One region of the Thalassobacillus sp. C254 genome, then DNA from elsewhere that is predicted to be linked to it. Evidence: a T-box and tRNA genes for the amino acid it is inferred to sense, from the RefSeq annotation. Region 1 holds a T-box; the other holds one or more tRNA genes.
What was found. The T-box of region 1 lies ahead of tyrS (tyrosine--tRNA ligase). A T-box ahead of a tRNA ligase gene usually reads a tRNA of that ligase, here a tRNA-Tyr.
Positions count from the first base shown of each region.

Region 1 (4,411 bases):
AAGGTATATATTCATGCGCTTTAGGGTCTTCTGCTTTTGCAATAGAACGTTTTTTATCCGCTAACAAAGTTACAGTAGTATAAAACGTCCTATGTACTAAAGTAGTTCACCTTTCTGTTATACAACCTGCACAAACTATGAAACTTATTTTGATGCAGATGTAATATATTAAAACGCTTACATTGATTTTATACTAGAAACATACTTACACTTTAAAAAGGAAGTGAGAATATGGCTAAAATCAAACTTAATGAGATTTATAAAATTTACGGTGGAGATGTCACAGCTGTAGAAAATTTTAATTTGGATATAGAAGATAAAGAATTTATTGTTTTCGTTGGTCCATCAGGCTGTGGAAAATCTACTACATTAAGAATGATTGCTGGGCTCGAGGATATTAGTAATGGAGACTTGGTTATAAATGGAAAGCGAATGAATGATATCCCTCCTAAAGACAGAGATATAGCTATGGTCTTCCAAAATTACGCTCTTTATCCTCATATGAGTGTATATGATAATATGGCTTTTGGTCTGAAGCTTCGAAAGTTTAGCAAAAAAGAAATTAAAGAACGAGTGGATAATGCAGCAGACATTCTAGGTTTAAAAGACTATTTGAATAGAAAACCAAAAGCTTTATCTGGAGGACAACGACAAAGAGTTGCGCTTGGAAGGGCAATTGTACGAGATCCCCAAGTTTTCCTTATGGATGAGCCGCTTTCAAACCTTGATGCAAAACTACGCGTGCAAATGCGTGCTGAAATAATTAAGCTCCATCAACGCCTTCAATCTACAACGATATATGTAACCCATGACCAGACGGAAGCAATGACTATGGCAAGTCGGATAGTCATAATGAAGGATGGAGTTATCCAACAAGTAGGTACTCCAAAAGAGGTTTATGAAAAACCAATAAATGTATTTGTTGGTGGATTTATAGGCTCTCCGGCTATGAATTTCATTGAGGGAACATTAAAAAATAACAAATTTGTAACAGAAAACACAGAAATAACTATTCCAGAAGGAAAGCTTAAGCAATTAAAACAAGAATCTTTGCCACATAATAAATTGATTTTAGGGATAAGACCTGAAGATGTTCATGATGAGCTTGTATTTATCGATTCTTCACCAGATTCAAAGATCACTTTAGATATTGAGGTCGCAGAGATGAATGGAGCGGAAACATTACTTAACAGTACCATAGACGGCCAAAAATTGATTGCAAAGATTGATTCCCGAACGGATATCGCTAGTGCAGTAAATTAGAGGTTGCTTTCAATATGCATAAAGTACATTTCTTCCATCCTGATACAGAAGAAAGGCTTACTTACACTTCCAATGAAGAAGAAAAAAAATCAGCTATAAGCGGTTAACCATAACCTTTTCTTTAAAAGATTACGTTTATTAAGATAGACCCAAGAAAAGATCACTTGGGTCTTTTTATTTAGCTAGATTAGAATCAATAGAATAAGCTATACTTCCATGTAATATTTTAAAAGTTCCCCAAGAAGAAATTATCAAAAAAAGTACAACAAAGCTGTTGTACCTTCCCCTCTATTATAATTTTATTTTAGCAAATTTACGTTTTCCTACTTGTACGATTAAGCCATTACTCAAGGTAATAACAGCTCCCGTATTTTCTATTCTGTTCCCATCCACCTTGACACCTCTATTTTCAATCATGCGCCGGGCTTCGCTTTTAGACTTCAAAAGATTCAGCTGAACAAGGAGATCTATTACGGATACTTCGGGGTTGCCCTCCCATTCATACTCTTGAATGACTTCTGGTGTTTTCCCTTGTTGAAAGACAGAGACAAAGTGCTGCTCTGCCTGTTCAGCTGCTTCCCTTCCGTGATACATCTCAACAATCGTTTTTCCTAATAACATCTTGGCATCTCTTGGGTGAAGCTCCCCTGACTGTACCTTGTTCTTTATCGTTTCAACCTCAGTTGGGGATAAATTTGTAATGAGTTCAAAGTATTTGATGAGCAATTCATCTGGAATGGACATTGCTTTTCCGTACATCTCATTTGGACTTTCATCAATACCAATGTAGTTTTTCTTTGACTTTGACATCTTTTCTACACCATCAATGCCTTCCAATAGAGGCATTAACATCGCTACCTGCGGTTCTTTATTAAACCTTTCTTGAAAGTGCCTGCCCATAAGAACATTAAAGTGTTGATCGGTTCCCCCAAGTTCTATATCACTTTCTAAAATGACAGAGTCATATCCCTGCATGACCGGGTAGAAAAATTCATGAAGGGAGATCGGTTTACGAAATGCCATCCGCTCCTCAAAATCGTCTCTTTCAAGGAGCCGGGCAACAGTGACCTTCCCGGCCAGGTTGATCACCTCTTCAAATTGTAAGGGACTGAGCCATTTTGAATTATAGTGAAGTTCTACTTTCTCCATATCAATTACTTTTCCAAATTGTTCGAAGTAGGTTTTTGCATTTTGTCGTACTTCTTCATCGGTCAACTGCGTTCTGGCAACAGACTTCCCTGTAGGATCTCCGATTTTTCCAGTAAAATCACCAATAATGACCTGAATGGTATGGCCATTCTCTTGGAACTGTCTGATTTTATTGAGTACCACCGTGTGGCCAAGGTGAACATCTGGAGCCGAAGGATCTAATCCAAGCTTAATTTTTAATGGCTTGCCTTCAACAATAGATTTCACCAATTTGTTTTCCAGCTCTTCGGTTGGTATTATCTCACGAACTCCCTGCACATAAAGATCTAATTGTCTTTGGACTTCTCTTGCCTGTTCTTCTGTTAATTGCTTTTCACTTGTACTCATCATCGTCTTCCTTTCTCTAAATAAAATATAAAAAACCACGCCCCTGCTAAAGGGACGTGGTTATTGTTGTACGCGGTACCACCCTTTTTGAAGAGCATGAACTGCTCTTCCACTCATTTCGTTAACGGTATCACCCGTTCTTTGCTGCTGCACATTCACAAAGACATCTCTAGGAGGTAATTCATAGCTGCCTTTATGTCAGTTCACACCAGCCACTGACTCTCTGCAAAAGGGAGGTAGACTACTACTAAGTTCCTATCATCGATTTTTATATTTACTTTTACTTAAAAGTTGTTCCCTTTAATGACTTTCCGCAACAGTTCAGAGACTTGCTTTTTTCCTCTTCCCCTAAACTACTGACAATCTCGACCTCTCCCTGGTGAAAGCGAGGATATAGCTCCTGCATGACTTCCCTGCCCTTTTCGGTGATCGAAAGGTACGTCATACGCCTGTCACGATTATCTGTACTTCGCTGGCAAAGATTCTTTTTCTCCAGTGTTTTCGTAATGTTGCTAACCGTCGCTTTGCTCACTGCTGAGAGTTCTGCAGCTCTTTTTGTTTCAACGCTTTTCCATACCCACAAATCATAAAGGATGGAAACGCAGTCCAGGAGAGTCCGTAATCTGCAAGGACTTCACGCTCCATTTTATTTCTCAAGCCCTGTGCAATCCGATAAATATTTGTAACCACTGCGATAGATTCTAAATGTAACGATTCGATAGGCAGTTTCGTTAAATGATTGATCGTATCAATTTCTTCCGGAAGCAATTCACTATCATTATCAAAGGAATGGATGACGGCCACCTCGTTTTCATAATCATTAGCTATGAAACGATTTTAGCAAAAACATTTGCAGGTGACAATAACAACATAAAAAATCTTTTCTCAATAATTTTTTACTTTCTCTAATTGTTATAAAATGGTGACCATGGTTTATACAAACTGAGGAGATAAAAGAAAGGACCCTCTTCTTAAAGGGCCCCCTCCCCTTATTCATCCTGCTCCCCCCAGCATTGCCTTCTTTTGATACCCGCATCTTTTACAAACATACACACGAACAGACTTCAATTCCTGATCATAACCCTTGTGTTCATAGTGATGGAAACCCACTCTGCATAATAAAGGCTTGGCTTTTTTACGACAAGTGAAGCGATGACATGCAAGATAATACCAACGATCATGGCGCTCAATGCGTACATCCACATTGCCTCAAAGTCAATGAGGAGCATTATCGCTCCAATAAAAACCAACGTTCAGGCACTAAATTTCACTTTTTCAAACATAACATCCTCCCTCTCCTCCTTATGCTCTATACCCCCTTAACTATTCCTATAAAAGATACAACCTTCCCTCAATCTGCTTAAATCATGAATTGTTTCTCTCTTAATCATCCGATTATTGTGTCCCTTGGAACGGGTATTATAAAAGGACACTACGTCGCGGAGGTGAGGCATATGATTAAAGAGCTTCCCATAAGTGAGAAAGAGATTGTGGCCTTTGAGGCCCAGGAAACACTTACCGAAGAAGAATTCCAGCAGGTAGCCGAAACTGTTAAATCCCGTATTAATAAGTATGAAACCGTCCGGCTCATGATCGTTCTCCCCCACTTTGT
Region 1 is NZ_BAXQ01000005.1:105,098-109,508, reverse strand. Features, by position in the region: gene JCM19033_RS07465 (ROK family protein) at 1-83, shown strand, start outside; partial or broken gene JCM19033_RS07460 (ABC transporter ATP-binding protein) at 232-1,370, shown strand; gene tyrS (tyrosine--tRNA ligase) at 1,555-2,802, opposite strand; T-box leader at 2,847-3,070, opposite strand; partial or broken gene JCM19033_RS07450 (MarR family winged helix-turn-helix transcriptional regulator) at 3,084-3,594, opposite strand; gene JCM19033_RS23300 (hypothetical protein) at 3,864-4,049, opposite strand; gene JCM19033_RS07445 (STAS/SEC14 domain-containing protein) at 4,254-4,411, shown strand, end outside.

Region 2 (4,411 bases), on a different contig from region 1:
GTGAACATTCCCGCTCCCCTGGACCGATATTTCCTGGCCGGATTGATCATTCCATATTGAAAATAGACTTGAAGACATTAAAAGAAGAAAGATAGCAGAGGCTGCAGCCACCGGGTGGTTATACGCCCATTTTTCCAGGCAGCTCTTTTTCTTTTTTAGGGAGCTGTTCCATTACACTGGCTGTGAAAGAGCCAGGAGCCTCTAAATGCGAGGCACTTTGTATAAAAGCTATTGTTTTTGTTGTTTCATGATAATGGGAATGGCAAGTGCTGCACTTTTTTAAGTGCTCATAGAACGAGGCTCTTTCTTTCGCGTCTAACTCTTCGTTAAAATATCTTTTTAGCACTCGATCATGGTAGTGATCACAAGCCATGGTAACTCCCTCCCTTCATCATGCGCCGCCAAGTCGCTTTCTTAACGCTTCCCTTCCTCTATGCAAGTGAGTTTTCACGGTATTTGCCGGCAGATCTAATATGTCACTAATTTGTTTTATGGGCAAATCTTCTATGTACCTTAAAATAATAGCTGACCTGTATTTAGGAGGCAAGTAAGAAATTTCCTTTTGAATCCACTCCTGCATTTCTACAGTTACCACTTCTTCCTCAGGCAATGGCCCTGCTGCTGCAACCTGTGAGTAACCGGTGACGCCCTCTGTACCTTTCACCTCTGCATCCAGTGAATAATCAGGCTTCTTTTTCCGTAAGCGGTCAATACATAAATTTGTAGCAATGCGGAACAGCCAGGTAGAAAACTTCCTTTGCTCATCAAAGCTTTCAATATTGGCATAAGCTCTTAAAAAAGCTTCCTGTGCAACATCCTGTGCTTCATGAGCGTTTCCTGTCATACGATAAGCAATTTGGTATACTTTATCTTTATAAAGATCGATCAATTCTGCAAACGCCTCTTGATCCCCGTTTTTCACTTCTTTAATCAGCCGTTTTACCAGGGCATCCATTATCTCAACCTCCGCCCAGCTCGGGTCCTTCTTCTACGAAAGAAGGAGCTTTAAAGTTTCATTATCTCGATAAGAAAATCAATCTTCCTTATTGTACCAAAATTTTTTTCGCACCAAGATATGCATATGGAAGATTTTTTAAAAATATGCTATTTGTAATGTTTGCTTTTCCTAAATTGGGGGTATACCATATTTAGGAAAAAGTGGAGAAAGAGGTGAAGATTGTGCCGGAAGAAAGCCTCATCAATGAAATTGAGATGATCAGGGAGCAATTGAATAAAGAAGCGTGGAGTAAGCCTCTGTTCTCCAACGAGGTCGTTCAACTAAGCAAGAAACTCGACTCATTATTAAATAAATATGACTCTTATTTTGCAAAGCATTAATTACCTTCAGTGATGACTGAGGGATATTTTTTTCTTCTCTTGTTCTTTGGGAAAGCTGTTTTACCGATGACAGTCTCTAAACATGCGTTCATTTTCTTTTGCTTCCTGAACTATGGTATGTATAAAAACACAAAAAAACCTTAGTGCATCACTAAGGATCGTTATCATTATTGGTGGAGCCTAGCGGGATCGAACCGCTGACCTCCTGCGTGCAAGGCAGGCGCTCTCCCAGCTGAGCTAAGGCCCCTTCTTATATGGAGCGGGTGATGGGAATCGAACCCACGACATCAGCTTGGAAGGCTGAGGTTTTACCACTAAACTACACCCGCAGATTATGGAGCGGAAGACGGGATTCGAACCCGCGACCCCCACCTTGGCAAGGTGGTGTTCTACCACTGAACTACTCCCGCATGCAAGAAGACAAACGAGAATCCGTACTTATGTAAACCATATTAAAACATGTCGGCAAAAAAGCCGACTCTAACACGTCCATGAATGGGCAACTATTAAGTAAATGGTGAGCCATGGAGGATTCGAACCTCCGACCCTCTGATTAAAAGTCAGATGCTCTACCAACTGAGCTAATGGCTCGTCCATATAAATAAAATGGTGGAGGGGGACGGACTCGAACCGCCGAACCCAGAGGGAGCAGATTTACAGTCTGCCGCGTTTGGCCAACTTCGCTACCCCTCCAAAAAAGATACCTTCCAATTAAAACATATTAAGGTTTCCATGTCAACCTCAATTATATTTTAAGAAAAAAACAAAGCCCTCTTCCATGAGAGCAAAAGTAGTGGTGACCCGTACGGGATTCGAACCCGTGTTACCGCCGTGAAAGGGCGGTGTCTTAACCACTTGACCAACGGGCCATGTTGAAATGAATATATATTGTCTCACTGACAAAAAATATTATATATCAAACTATATTATAAATCAATAGGTTATTACTATTTTTAGAGAAAAAATTTAAAATCTCTTTATTTCTTTTAAAAAAAGGGAAGAGGCTGCCTTTGATGGCTGCCTCTTTTAGCTTTCCTAACGGTTACTCGATTTTGAGCCGCCTTTGCTTCCACCTTTTGCTCCTTGAGCACTATGCAAAGAAAATAAGTTAGAATCAATCGAAAACGTAAGCTTTTCTCTTTCTCTTTTACGCTTTAAAGCAAATTGAATCATTTGGTGAGTAAGCTGCTTGAAGTCTTTTCCAGCTGGATCCCATAAGTAAAAAGATAAAGAACCGGGAATGGTGTTAATTTCATTTATATATACTCTTTGTTCGCTGTTATCAATAAGGAAATCAATACGAGAGACGCCGCTGCAGCCAAGAAGCTGAAATGTATCAATGGCAAGGTCTTTCACTTCTTCTTCAAGGTTTCCTGGAATGTCTGCAGGAATAATACGGTCTGTGCTTTCCATTCCTTTAGAGGCTCCGCCTCCTCCTTTACCGCCACCTTGATATTTGTCCTGGTAGCTCAAGATTTCTTCGGTTTTCAGAACTTCTTCAATAACGGAAGCTTCTGCATCCTCGTAATCTCCTAAGACAGAGCAGTTTACCTCTTTCATATCGGTCACCATTCGTTCCACAACAATTTTGGCGGCAAATTCCATGGCTTCCTCTACAGCTGTTTCTAATTCTTCCCGGTTTCCTGCTTTGCTGATTCCCACACTAGAGCCAAGATTAGCCGGCTTGACAATTACCGGATATTGAAGCCTTTCTTCTATCTCTTCGATAAAATCCTCGCTGTCTGCATTCCACTGGCTATTATAAAACCATACGTAATCAAGAATCGGCAGACCTGAGTCCCTTAATACCTGCTTCATGAGAATTTTATCCATTCCAACAGCAGATGATGGAACATCACAGCCAACATAAGGCAGGTCAAACAATTCAAATAACCCTTGAAGCACGCCGTCTTCTCCAAATGTACCGTGAATGATTGGGAAGCTACATCAATCTCAGCCATTATTTTCTTTCCAAATTTAGGGGCAGGGTCTTTCTGCAGAGCAACTCCGCCCGCCTCATTCTTCGTGACAATGACCTTTTGAGCCTCTGAAAGAAGCTTTTTGATATCCTTATATTTATCAATATCCAGGAGCTGTTCTCCCGTATACCAGTTCCGATCCTTACTTATATATACTGGTATAACCTCATACTGGCTGCTGTCCATCTCATTGATGGCCTGGAGAGCTGAGATTACAGAAACCTCATGCTCAACAGAGACACCGCCAAAAAATACTCCGACTCTAGTTTTCATGCCGCTTTCCTCCTAATTTCTCACTCATTGAATGTATCGGGTAAATCATTCTCTAAAAGAACCACTGATTTTTGAGTTGCAAGCTCATTCATTTTGTCTAAAGCTTCTTGCAGGTTTCTTGCTACAAAGTACTGGGATTCGGGGTACCCTTTTTCCTTTAAGCCATCCTGCAAAGGAATTGTTTGTTTTTTTCCGACGAGAATAACAAAGTCACAAGCGTCAGCTGCGTGCATCCCTAACGCTTTGTTTAATTCATACTCTCTATCTCCCAGTTCAATCATCCCGGGAGTAATCAGAATCTTGTATTCTGGCATCTGTCCCAGAACCTCAAGAGCCATCTTTGAACCAACCGGATTGGAGTTAAAGGCATCATCAATGATCGTGATGTTTCCATTCGGCTTTTTAAGTTCAAGACGGTGCGGAACAGGCTGTGCCTTTTTGACTGCTTGTGCAATCTTTTCAAGGGAAATACCCTTCTCTGATCCAATGGCTACCGCTGCGAGGATGTTGTAAATATTATGACGGCCAAGCAGCTTCGTCTGCATTTCCACAGAGGTTCCATCGTACTTTGTAACGGTAAAATGAGTTCCTTTTGAGGAATAAGTAATATCAGTAGCCCGGTAATGGAGGTCCTCTGCATCAATGCCGTAATACATGGTTCTGACTTTATTTTTTTGTTGGTATGCCATAATGTTCTCATCGTCTTTATTGACAAACGCTGTCCCATCATGAGGCAATGTTTCTACAATCTCGTATTTTGTTTTCTTAATATTATCAAGAGTCTTGAAGGTGTCCAGATGCTGTTCTCCGATAGCAGTCAG
Region 2 is NZ_BAXQ01000012.1:15,751-20,161, reverse strand. Features, by position in the region: gene JCM19033_RS25780 (hypothetical protein) at 1-111, opposite strand, end outside; gene JCM19033_RS25775 (anti-sigma factor) at 119-373, opposite strand; gene sigW (RNA polymerase sigma factor SigW) at 392-955, opposite strand; gene JCM19033_RS12250 (aspartyl-phosphate phosphatase Spo0E family protein) at 1,171-1,338, shown strand; tRNA gene JCM19033_RS12245 (tRNA-Ala) at 1,510-1,585, opposite strand; tRNA gene JCM19033_RS12240 (tRNA-Gly) at 1,594-1,667, opposite strand; tRNA gene JCM19033_RS12235 (tRNA-Gly) at 1,674-1,748, opposite strand; tRNA gene JCM19033_RS12230 (tRNA-Lys) at 1,854-1,929, opposite strand; tRNA gene JCM19033_RS12225 (tRNA-Tyr) at 1,946-2,031, opposite strand; tRNA gene JCM19033_RS12220 (tRNA-Glu) at 2,133-2,207, opposite strand; gene JCM19033_RS12215 (D-alanine--D-alanine ligase) at 2,374-3,243, opposite strand; gene JCM19033_RS25770 (hypothetical protein) at 3,153-3,590, opposite strand; gene JCM19033_RS23495 (UDP-N-acetylmuramoyl-tripeptide--D-alanyl-D-alanine ligase) at 3,611-4,411, opposite strand, start outside.
Region 2: it encodes a tRNA-Tyr, which carries the amino acid that the T-box ahead of tyrS (tyrosine--tRNA ligase) is inferred to sense. The anticodon was not compared.